DNA from 3 places in the Arthrobacter pascens genome. Region 1 is predicted to be linked to each of the others. Evidence: riboswitches for the same ligand, from Rfam matches in the RefSeq annotation. Region 1 holds a riboswitch; each other region holds the start of a gene.
What was found. A riboswitch is a leader RNA that binds a small molecule or an ion and turns the genes downstream of it on or off. The one in region 1 is predicted to bind S-adenosylmethionine.
Positions count from the first base shown of each region.

Region 2: it holds a riboswitch for S-adenosylmethionine, as region 1 does, so the genes downstream of both, metX (homoserine O-acetyltransferase MetX) here and QFZ40_RS06385 (aminotransferase class V-fold PLP-dependent enzyme) in region 1, are expected to answer to the same signal.
Region 3: it holds a riboswitch for S-adenosylmethionine, as region 1 does, so the genes downstream of both, QFZ40_RS13345 (bifunctional o-acetylhomoserine/o-acetylserine sulfhydrylase) here and QFZ40_RS06385 (aminotransferase class V-fold PLP-dependent enzyme) in region 1, are expected to answer to the same signal.

Region 1 covers NZ_JAUSXF010000001.1:1,373,834-1,377,291, forward strand. Annotated here, with positions in the region: gene QFZ40_RS06385 (aminotransferase class V-fold PLP-dependent enzyme) at 27-1,433, opposite strand; SAM riboswitch class IV at 1,495-1,608, opposite strand; gene hisN (histidinol-phosphatase) at 1,766-2,578, opposite strand; gene rsgA (ribosome small subunit-dependent GTPase A) at 2,676-3,458, opposite strand, start outside.
Region 2 covers NZ_JAUSXF010000001.1:2,894,407-2,897,864, forward strand. Annotated here, with positions in the region: gene QFZ40_RS13330 (winged helix DNA-binding domain-containing protein) at 1-1,006, shown strand, start outside; gene QFZ40_RS13335 (hypothetical protein) at 1,020-1,502, shown strand; gene metX (homoserine O-acetyltransferase MetX) at 1,532-2,647, opposite strand; SAM riboswitch class IV at 2,660-2,775, opposite strand; gene QFZ40_RS13345 (bifunctional o-acetylhomoserine/o-acetylserine sulfhydrylase) at 2,889-3,458, opposite strand, start outside.
Region 3 covers NZ_JAUSXF010000001.1:2,897,869-2,901,326, reverse strand. Annotated here, with positions in the region: gene QFZ40_RS13360 (histidine phosphatase family protein) at 1-670, opposite strand, end outside; gene QFZ40_RS13355 (CPBP family intramembrane glutamic endopeptidase) at 782-1,561, shown strand; gene QFZ40_RS13350 (VOC family protein) at 1,725-2,363, opposite strand; SAM riboswitch class IV at 2,534-2,647, shown strand; gene QFZ40_RS13345 (bifunctional o-acetylhomoserine/o-acetylserine sulfhydrylase) at 2,692-3,458, shown strand, end outside.

The DNA of each region.
Region 1 (3,458 bases):
GTGTTCAGTGCTAAGCCAGCGGTAAGTCAGTCCTCGATGCAGGGCGCAGCGCCCGCGGTTCCGGGGGTGTTGGGTGCCCACTCCGGGTAGGTCCGGGTATCGTTCGCCGGAACCCACCGGCTGGAGTCCACGACGTAATCCCATCCCAGGCCCGTACGGCGGAGTTCCTCGATGCCGGCCAGCAGACGCTGGGCGTCTTCCAGCCGTGAACCCACGCCGAAGCTGGCGCGCAGGGAACCGGAGGGAAGGCCAAGGCGCTTGAGCAGCGGGTGCGCGCAGAAGCGTCCGTCGCGCAGGCCTACCCCATGTTCGGCAGACAGGTATGCGGCCACCAGGCCGGCATCGTAACCGGCTACGGAGAAGTTCACGACCCCGATGGTGTCCGTTTCGGGATCCGTGTCCTTGAAGATCTGATGTACGGTAACGCCCTCGATCCTCTGGAGTCCCTCCACCAGGAAAGACCTGATGGCCGACTCATGGGCGTGCCAGCGGTCCTGATCCAAAGCAGCGATCACCTGGGTGGCGCGGGCCAGGGTGGCAGCACCAAGGACGTTGGGTGAGCCGCCCTCGTGGCGAGCCGGCCCTGTGGTCCAGCTGACGCCGTCGAGCCTGGCTTCACGGACGGCTCCGCCGCCGGCGAGGTGAGGGGTTCCGAGATCGAGCCAGTCAGGCCTGCCCACCAGGACGCCCGCGCCGAAGGGCGCATAAAGCTTGTGACCGGAGAAGGCGAGGTAGTCGACGTCGTCGGTGCTGATGCTGATGCGCCGGTGCGGCGCCAGCTGGGCGGCGTCCACCACGATCCGGGCACCGTGTTCGTGCGCCAGCGTTGCAAGGGCCCGGATGGGCAGGATCTCACCGGTTACATTGGACGCACCGGTGACGGCCAGCAGGCTTACGCCGCCCTGCTCCAGTTCCGCCCGGAGTGCCTCGATGGTGCCGGCGATGGTGTCGGCGGCCACTACACTGCGGTGCGGCAGGCCCTGCCACGGCAGAAGGTTGGCGTGATGCTCGATGTCCAGATAAAGCACGTCGCCGTTCGGACGTCCGTCAGTACTCGGAAGACAGCCGGCCAGCAGGTTCAGCGAATCGGTGGTGTTGCGGGTAAAGACAACTGAGTCATCAGGGCGGCCACCCACAAAGTCACGGACGATGTTGCGTGCGTTCTCATAGACGGACGTGCTGATCTGCGATGCGTAGCCGGCACCACGATGGACGCTGGCGTAGAACGGCAGGATCTCATTGAGATAGGCCGACACAACGGAGAGGGCAGGAGCGGACGCGCCATAGTCAAGGTTGGCGTACCGGACGTGCCCGCCTTGGATCAGGGGCGCCTGAATCTCGGCACCGGTGACGGCGGACAGCGGACGGCCCGCAATGGCATTGCGTTCACTGAACAGCGTGGCCGGGCTGGTGGTGTGTACGGGGGCGGCGATGTTGGGGGAGACGGTGGCAGTTGTCACAGAGACCTCACTGTAAGAAGGACCCCTCCATGGGAATCCGCGCTTGCCGGGTCCGTTCCGGACCGGCCTGGTCGTCACCCGGGGCACCCCACCGCGAATGGAGGGTTGCCGGCCAGCAAACCGGGGTTTTGCGCTGGCACTCGTGACCTATTAAGAGCGTAGAACATGCTGCGGGCCAGGAAAAAGCGGGTTCCAATGTTAAGGGTTTTGTTACGCGGCGTTGTAAGAATCGGCTTTGCCCGAAGAATACGACGGCGGACGCACCCTAGTGGACGCGTCCGCCATCGAATATTCGGGTTTCCCGGTTAGAGGAGGTCGTCCAGATCCGGGTTGAGGCGCTTGAGAACCTCGGAGTGCAGGATCGAGTTGGTGGCCAGGGCGTTGCCTCCGAACGGGCCGTCCTCGCCGTCGAGGGACGTAAACCTGCCGCCGGCTTCAACCACGATGGGGACCAGGGCCGCCATGTCGTAGAGGTTCAGCTCAGGCTCGCAGGCAATGTCAACGGAACCCTCGGCCACCATGCAGTAGGACCAGAAGTCGCCGTATGCGCGCGTCCGCCAGACGTCCTCCGTCAGGCCGAGGAAGTCGTCCAGGCTCCCGCGTTCTTTCCATCCGCCGAGGCTGGAATAGGAGAGGGAGGCATCCGAAAGCTTCGACACGTCAGATACCCGGAGCCGGGTGGCGGCAGCAAGGGAGCGTCCCATGTATGCCCCGGCACCTTTGGCGGCCCACCAGCGTTTGCCCAGCGCAGGGGCGCTTACCACGCCAACGACGGGTTCGCCTTCATCGACCAGGGCAATCAGGGTGGCCCAGACGGGAACGCCGCGGACAAAGTTCTTGGTGCCGTCGATGGGATCGATGATCCAGCGCCGGGATCCATGCCCGGAACTGCCGAATTCCTCGCCCAGGACGGCGTCCCGTGGCCGGGAACGGGACAGCTGGCCGCGGATGGCTTCCTCGGCGGCCTTGTCCGCGTCGGTGACCGGCGTCAGGTCCGGCTTGGTCTCGACGTGCAAATCCAGGGCCTTGAAGCGGCTCATCGTCTGGTCATCCACGGAATCGGCCAGCACGTGGGCCAGGCGCAGGTCATCGTTGTAGCTCGAAGCGGATTGGATCATGGTTCCAAACTACCGTCAAAGCGCGGCCGGGGCGGGGACATTGGGGGTCCCGGGGTCATGAACCACTCTCAAGCCGTCGGGAAAAGAGTGGTTTCCGCTAGCTGATGCTGCCCAGTTCCTTGGTTTCCTGGCCTTCCAATCGCGGATCAGTGCCAAGGAGGCGCCGCAGCGACGCAAGCCGGGCTGGTCCGGTTGGACCGGCCTGGCCGTCAGCCACCCAGGCATCCAACCCGCAGTTCACCGCGGCCGCGGTGTGCTTGCAGCCACGTTCGCAGGCATCCGTGCCGGGCTCCAGATCAGGAAAGGAACGCAGGATCCGGTCCGGGTCAACATGGGCCAGGCCGAAGGAACGGATGCCGGGTGTGTCGATGATCCAGCTTCCTGCCGGCGCGTCAGTCAGCTTGAGGGCCAGAGCCGACGACGAGGTGTGACGCCCCCGCCCGGTCACCGCATTGACGCCGCCCGTCGCGCGTTCAGCCCCGGTCAGGGCGTTGACCATGGTGGACTTGCCGACGCCGGAGTGCCCCAGCATGACTGTGACCTTGCCGTCGAGGTGGGCGCGGAGCTGCGAAACGGCATCTATGTCGAGGCGGGCGGAGAGGCCGTCGTCGGAGCGGGCGTCGATGCCGGAGGCCTCTGAATCCGCTGTCCTGCTGATGATTACCGGGAAATCAAGGTGCTCATAATTGGACAACAGGTCCGCAGGATCCTTGACGTCCGCCTTGGTGACCAGCAGCAGCGGCTCGATCCCGGCGTCGTAAGCTGCCACCAGGGCCCGGTCGATGAACCCGGTGCGTGGCTCCGGATTCGCGGCTGCCACGACCACCACGAGCTGGTCCGCGTTGGCCACCACCGCCCGCTCTACCGGATCGGTGTCGTC
Region 2 (3,458 bases), 1.5 Mb from region 1:
TGATGTTGAACTGGCCGTCGCCGACGGCCGCATCCTGCGCACCCATATCCTCAGGCCCACCTGGCATTTCGTGCACCGGGATGACCTGCGCTGGCTAATGGCCCTGTCCGCGCCCCGGCTTCACCAGGCGAACGCCGGGATGTACCGCACGACCCGCATTGACGCAGCGGCCGCGGAACGGAGCGGCCAGGTCCTGGCCGAGGCGGTCCGCGGCGGGAACCATCTGACCAGGGAGGAGCTCGCGGTGAGGCTTCAGGACGCGGGCTTCGCGGCCAAAGGAGTGGAACTGGCCTACCTGATCATGCATGCGGAAATCAGCGCGGTCCTGGTCAGCGGTACGCCCGTGCGGAGCCCGGGCGGCGCCCTGAAGCAGACGTATGCCCTCTTTGACGAACGGGTGCCGCCCGGGCCGGATGCTCCCCTGTCCCGGCCCCTGTCCCGGGCGGAGGCGCTCGCCGAGCTGGTCCGGCGCTACTTCACCAGCCGTGGTCCGGCCACCGTGAAGGACTGTTCCGACTGGTCCGGACTGACAATGGCGGACATCCGGCAGGGCCTGCTCAATGCGCTTGAGGACGACCGGGCCGCACCGGAGACCACGGTGATTGATGGCATCGAATTCTATTCCAGCCCGGAAACCGACCCCGGCGCAGCGCCGGCCCCGGGCAGGCCTTTCGTGGACCTGATCCAGTGCTACGACGAATACGTCATGGGTTACTCGGCCACCCGGCATTACCTCGGAGGCACCGCGCCTGCCATTCCTGCCGACGGCGCCCTCATGCACGTGGTGCTGCTGAACGGACGGATGATCGGGTCCTGGCGGCACGTCCTGCTGCCCGGACGGTGCGAACTGGACATCCGCCTTTCCACCTCGGCTGCACCGGCTTCGGCAGCAGCGGCTGAACGGCTCGACGCCGCGGTGAACGACGCCGTCGCACGCTACGCGGCCTTCCTGGGCATCCCGGCCACGCGTGTGCAGTCCGGGGCTAAGCTGGAAGGACACATATGAGAGGCGCCACGCTGTGAACAATCTGTTTTTCTGGATCATCGTTTTGTCGTTCGTGATACCCATGGCGATGCGGATGTACCGGAAGTCCGTCCGGCGCCGGAACCAGGAACAAAGCTTTTCCGGCCGGTACCCCGAACAGTTTCCCGGCGCCCGTCCCGGACCGCAGAGCAGCCAGCCCCGCGACGGCTACACGCAGCAGGACTACATGGCCGGCGGCTTCCGCCAGATCGACAGGCCCCAGCCGCTGCCCCCGGTCCAGCCCCTTCCGCCGCTGAACGAGCCCTTCCCGCCATATGACCAGCCAATGGCTTCCCGGGAGCAAGGGCCCGGCCAGGAAACGCGGCAGCAGCCGCCTGCCCCTGCGGCTCCCCCGCCGCCGTCGGCCCAGCAGGGCTTCCGGGCCCGGAAGCTCGCCGAACTGGACCAGCAGTACAGCAACGGCGAGCTGGCCATGGAAGACTACATGGCCCGCCGGGCCGAAATCATGAACGGCTAGATTCCCGCCTGTGGCAGGATCACTAAGGGCTAGACCAGGAACGTCTTCCCGAGCTGGCTGCCGAGCTGTCCGATCTCTGTGAGGAACCCGTCGTGGCCGATGGGCGCTTCAATGACGTGGACGTCCACGTCTCCGGGCAAGGCTGAGGCCAGTTCGCGTGACTGGGACGGGAAGTACAGCCGGTCGCTGTCCACGGCTGCCACGAAAAACCGCGCGGTGGCCCGGTCAAGGGTCTCACGCAGGGAACCCCGCCCGCGGCAGATATCGTGGCTCATGAGTGCCTCGGTGATGGCGATGTAGCTGTTGGCGTCAAAGCGCCGGACGAGTTTGCTGCCCTGGTGGTCCAGGTAGCTTTCCACCTGGTAGCGGCCCCGGTCGCCCAGGGATGCGGCCTGCAGCGGTGTTTCCGCCGCCTGGGCCGTCCGGCCGAACCGTCCGTCGAATTCCGCGGCCGAGCGGTAGGTGATGTGCGCGATCCGCCGAGCCAGCGCGAGGCCGTCCTCGGGGAAAGGACCGCCGTAGTAGTCGCCGTCGTTGAAGTTGGCGTCCTGCCGGATCGCCAGGGTCTGCGCCTGGGCAAAGGCGATCTGTTCGGCGGTGCTCGCCGCTCCGATCGAAATCACCGCGCAGCGCTGCACGCGTTCCGGATACGTGACTGCCCACTCCAGTGCCCGCGCGCCGCCCATCGAACCGCCCATGACCGCGAACCAGCTCCGGATGCCCAGCTGGTCAGCCAGCCTGGCCTCGGCAACAGTACTGTCCCGAAGGGTAACCAGGGGGAAGCGGGAGCCCCACGGCCTTCCGTCCGGAGCAGGCGACGACGGCCCGGTGGATCCGTAGCAGCCCCCCACGATGTTGATGGACACAACGAAGAACCGGTCCGTGTCCACGGGTGCCCCGGGTCCGGCCAGTTGCTCCCACCAGCCGGGCTCGTCGCTGTCGCCCCGGGTCACGTGGGTGCTGCCTGTCAGGGCGTGCTCGATGAGGACGGCGTTGGATCCGTCCGCGTTGAGCGTGCCCCATGTTTCGTACGCCAGGGTGACGTCGGGGAGGAATCCGCCGGCTTCGAGCTGCAGCCCCCCGATGGCGGCATAACGGAGCACTCCGTTTTCGGGTACGGCTGTACGGGAGACGGTAATCGTCATCTGAGGACCTTTTCTACGCGCTTGCCTGCCGTCAAATGACCGGCAGGCCAGGTCTTCACCCGGGGCACCCCACCGCGGAAGGAGGGTTGCCGGCCAGCAAGCCGGGGCTGTCGCTGGCACTCATGACCTCCATTGAGTGTACGAAACAGCCCCGGCCTATGGCTAAGAGTGTGACTGGATTATGACTTTCCGGGGCGCGGCCTGCCAGACCGGACGCGCCGCACCCGGGACTATGCCCCGCTCACTTCCCGGAGCTCACTGCCTGGAGCGCCGCCTTGGCCGCCCGGAAACCCGCTTCAAGGTCAGCAAGGATGTCATCGATGTGCTCGATTCCCACAGACAGGCGGACCAGGCCCGGCGTGACGCCGGCAATGGCCTGCTGCTCCGGGGAGAGCTGGCTGTGGGTCGTGGACGCCGGATGGATGACCAGGGACCTGACATCGCCGATGTTCGCCACATGGCTGTGCAGCTCCAGGGCATCCACAAACCGCTTGCCGGCCTCGGCACCGCCGGCCAGGTTGAACGCCACCACGGCTCCCGTACCCAGGGGACCGTACTTGCGTCCACGCTCATACCAGGGGCTGGAGGGAAGGCCCGCGTAGGCCACTGATTCGACGTCGTCCCGAGCTTCCAGCCACTGCGCCACCGCGACGGCGTTCGCTACGTGCCGCTCCACCCGCAGGCTTAGGGTCTCCAGTCCCTGCGCTATCAGGAAGGCGTTGAACGGTGACACCGCAGAGCCCAGGTCACGGAGCAGCTGGACCCTGGCCTTGAGGATGTAGGAGAGGTTGGCCCCGAGTGCACCATCGGC
Region 3 (3,458 bases), 1.5 Mb from region 1:
CCGGAGGAGCATCCAGTACCGTTTCGTCCACCCTGCGGTCCACCCATTGGCTGAACGGGATGTCCAGTTCGTACTTGTCCAGCTCGGTGCGGACCAGCGTCCTGACGGCGGCGTTGTCCGGATTGTTGAGTGACTCGAAATACTCGACGGACCAGTGGAACCAGCGCATGCAGAACAGTCGCATCGTCAGCCCGTGCGTGACCAGGAGGGTGTTCGGCGGGTAGTCGGGCTTGGACCAGTGCCGGTACAGGGTTTCCATGAACGAGGAAATCCGGTCGTAGACGTCGGACCCGGACTCGCCTTCGCGGAATCGGTAGAAGAAGTGGCCGTAAGCGTTGCGGAGTTCCTTCTGGTCCTCGATGTCACCGCTGATCTGGAAGTTTGCCCAGTCCTGCTCGCGGAGCCGCGGTTCCTCGATCACTCTTTCGGTGAGGTTGCCCAGATCGAGGGCCTCAAGGGTCTGGTAGGCCCGCAGGTAGGGAGACACGTAGACGCACGCCTGGCGGCCGTCCAGCTCCCTCCGGATGTGTTCGCCGGCGGCCCTGGCCTGCTCCGCGCCCAGCGGGGTCAGCGGGATCCGGTAGTCAGGCACCCTGTTGTAGATGGACGTATCGGCGTTGGCGGCGGACTGGCCGTGCCGGATCATGATGATTTTCCCGGGCGCACTCATAAGCCCCAAGCATATGTGCAGCCCGCGGAGCCTTTGGTCCTGGGAAAGCCGTGCACTGCGAGGTTGCCCGGCAACCAGCAAAGAACCAGAAACTGCAGGCAAGATGGGAACATGCTGGTTCCCTCACGCCGTCGTCTGCGCATTGAAGTCTGGATAGTACTGGGACTGTCCCTGGGGCAGTCCGCCGTCTATTCGGTGGTGCAGCTGCTGGACAAGATGACGCGCGCCCCTCTGGCGCAGGGCACCTCCACCCTGAACCCGTCGCAAAGCACCCGCGAGTACTTCGACCTCACCTACCAGCTGCTGGACATCATCTTCGCCCTGGTACCGGTGCTGCTGGTCATCTTCTTCCTGACGGACCAGCGGCAGCCGGGCGCGGGGGAGGGGCTGCACAGCGGCTCCGCCTTCCGGAAACTCGGATTCAACTTTGACAGACCCGGACGTGACTTCCTGCAGGGCCTGGGCCTTGCCGCCGTGATCGGCATTCCGTCCCTGGGGCTGTATGCCGCCGGCCGGGCCCTCGGCATCACCACGGCCATCATCCCCAGCGCCCTCGATTCCTACTGGTGGACAGTTCCCGTGCTCATCCTGTCGGCGGTGCGGCATGCCGTGGTGGAGGAAGTCATCGTGGTGGGCTACCTCCTGGACCGCTTCGGGAAATTCGGCTGGAGCATGCCGCTGGCTATCTTCACCAGCTCCATGCTGCGCGGCAGCTACCACCTCTACCAGGGCTTCGGACCGTTCATCGGCAATGCCGTGATGGGAGTGGTCTTCGCCTGGCTCTACACCCGGACCAAGCGCGTGATGCCGCTGGTCATCGCCCATTCACTGCTGGACATCGTGGCCTTCGTGGGCTTCAGCCTCTTCGGCAGGGCAGTGGGCCTGGGCTGACCCAAAGACAATGCGTCTTAAAGTAATTCGGCCGCCATCGGTAGGTGACGTCGTTGGCACCCGCTGATGGCGGCCGAAGATTAGACAGCTATCCGGGGCATCATGGCCCGGATAGTCACGGCCGGGGGGGAGACCGGCCGGCGAATAATCAGATGGAGAACAATCAGATAACGACTGCTCCGGTGGCGGTTTCGAAAGTGACAGACAGGATACCGGGGGTTCCATGCGGAGCCACCCACTTAACCGCCACGTCCTCAAGGGGCCTCTCAACGGGCTCGCCCAGCCACTCGGTAACCCGCTCGGCCGAACCGGCAATGGTCAGGCAGGACATTTTGACGTTGCTGGGGTAGGCGTTGGACGGGTGCAGGGCGGGATCGCCTTCCCACTTCAGCATGTACGGAACCTGCGGGTCAGCAATAAGGCCGAGGATCCCGATCTGCTTCCAGACGAGTTCGCGGCCGTCCGGGAATTTCCGGTTGCCGTTGACGGCGGCCCGTCCCAGTCGCTGTTCGAAGGGGGCGAGGCTGTCCACTTCGACGCACCAGCCCATCCATCCGCCGCCGGCTGCGGAACGTGCACGGACGGCTTGGCCGAAAGGGGCCTTGTCCGATGCAGGGTGGTCAAGGACTTCAACAACTTCCACATATTTGTGGCCCGCGAGCGGGATGATCATGTTCCGGGTTCCGAAACGGGGGTGTACGCCGCCCTTCACGGCTTCAACGCCGAGGGCGGACGAAATACGATCGGTGGTGGCAGCCAGGCCATCGTGTTCACAGGCGTAAGAGACGTGATCCATGCGCATGCCATCATCTTGGCATCTTGTGATGCGGCTCTCAGCTAAGGGTACCCTTACTAAAAGCCGCCATTGTCATGAGTGGACATTCGCCTTTCCTCCGGCCCCGGCGGATCCGCGCCGACAATGTTCGTCACAATGTTGTCCCGGGCGGCGCGGCACTTCCTACACTGAACGCAGGTCATGAGTGCCAGCGCCAAGCCCCGGCTGGCTGGCCGGCAACCCTCCGCGCGGCGGGGTGCCCCGGATGAGGACCTGGCTGTCCGACAACGGCCGGATGGCAAGCGCGGCCCGTGGCATACCCAGCATTCCCGGGCCCATGTCAAAGGAGCCTTGAATGTCCGACGGATGGTCTTTTGAAACCCGCCAGATCCATGCCGGGCAGGAGCCGGACAGCGCCACCGGCGCCCGTGCCCTCCCGATTTACCAGACGACGTCGTTCGTCTTCCCCAGTGCCGAAAGTGCTGCCAACCGCTTCGCACTGGCCGAGCTGGCACCGATCTACACGCGCATCGGAAACCCTACCCAGGACGCCGTGGAGCAGCGGATCGCCAGTCTTGAAGGCGGACTCGCTGCCCTGCTGCTGAGTTCGGGGCAGGCTGCCGAAACCTTTGCCATCCTGAACATCGCCGAGGCCGGAGACCACGTCGTAGCCAGCCCCAGCCTTTATGGCGGTACCTACAACCTGCTGGGGCATACGCTCAAAAAGTTCGGCATTTCGGTGACGTTCGTGGAGGACCCGGACAACCTGGATCAGTGGCGTGCGGCGGTGCAGCCGAACACCAAGCTGTTCTTCGCGGAGGTGGTATCCAACCCGCGCCAGGACGTCCTGGATATTGAGGGAGTGTCCCGGACCGCCCACGAGGCCGGCGTGCCGCTGGTGGTGGACAACACGCTCTCCACCCCCTATCTCATCCGTCCGCTGGAGTGGGGCGCTGACATTGTGGTCCACTCCGCCACGAAATACCTGGGCGGGCACGGCTCGGCGATCGCCGGAGTGATTGTGGACTCCGGCAACTTCGACTTCGGGAAGGACCCGGAACGGTTCCCCGGCTTCAATACGCCGGACCCCACCTACAATGGCCTGGTCTACGCCCGTGACCT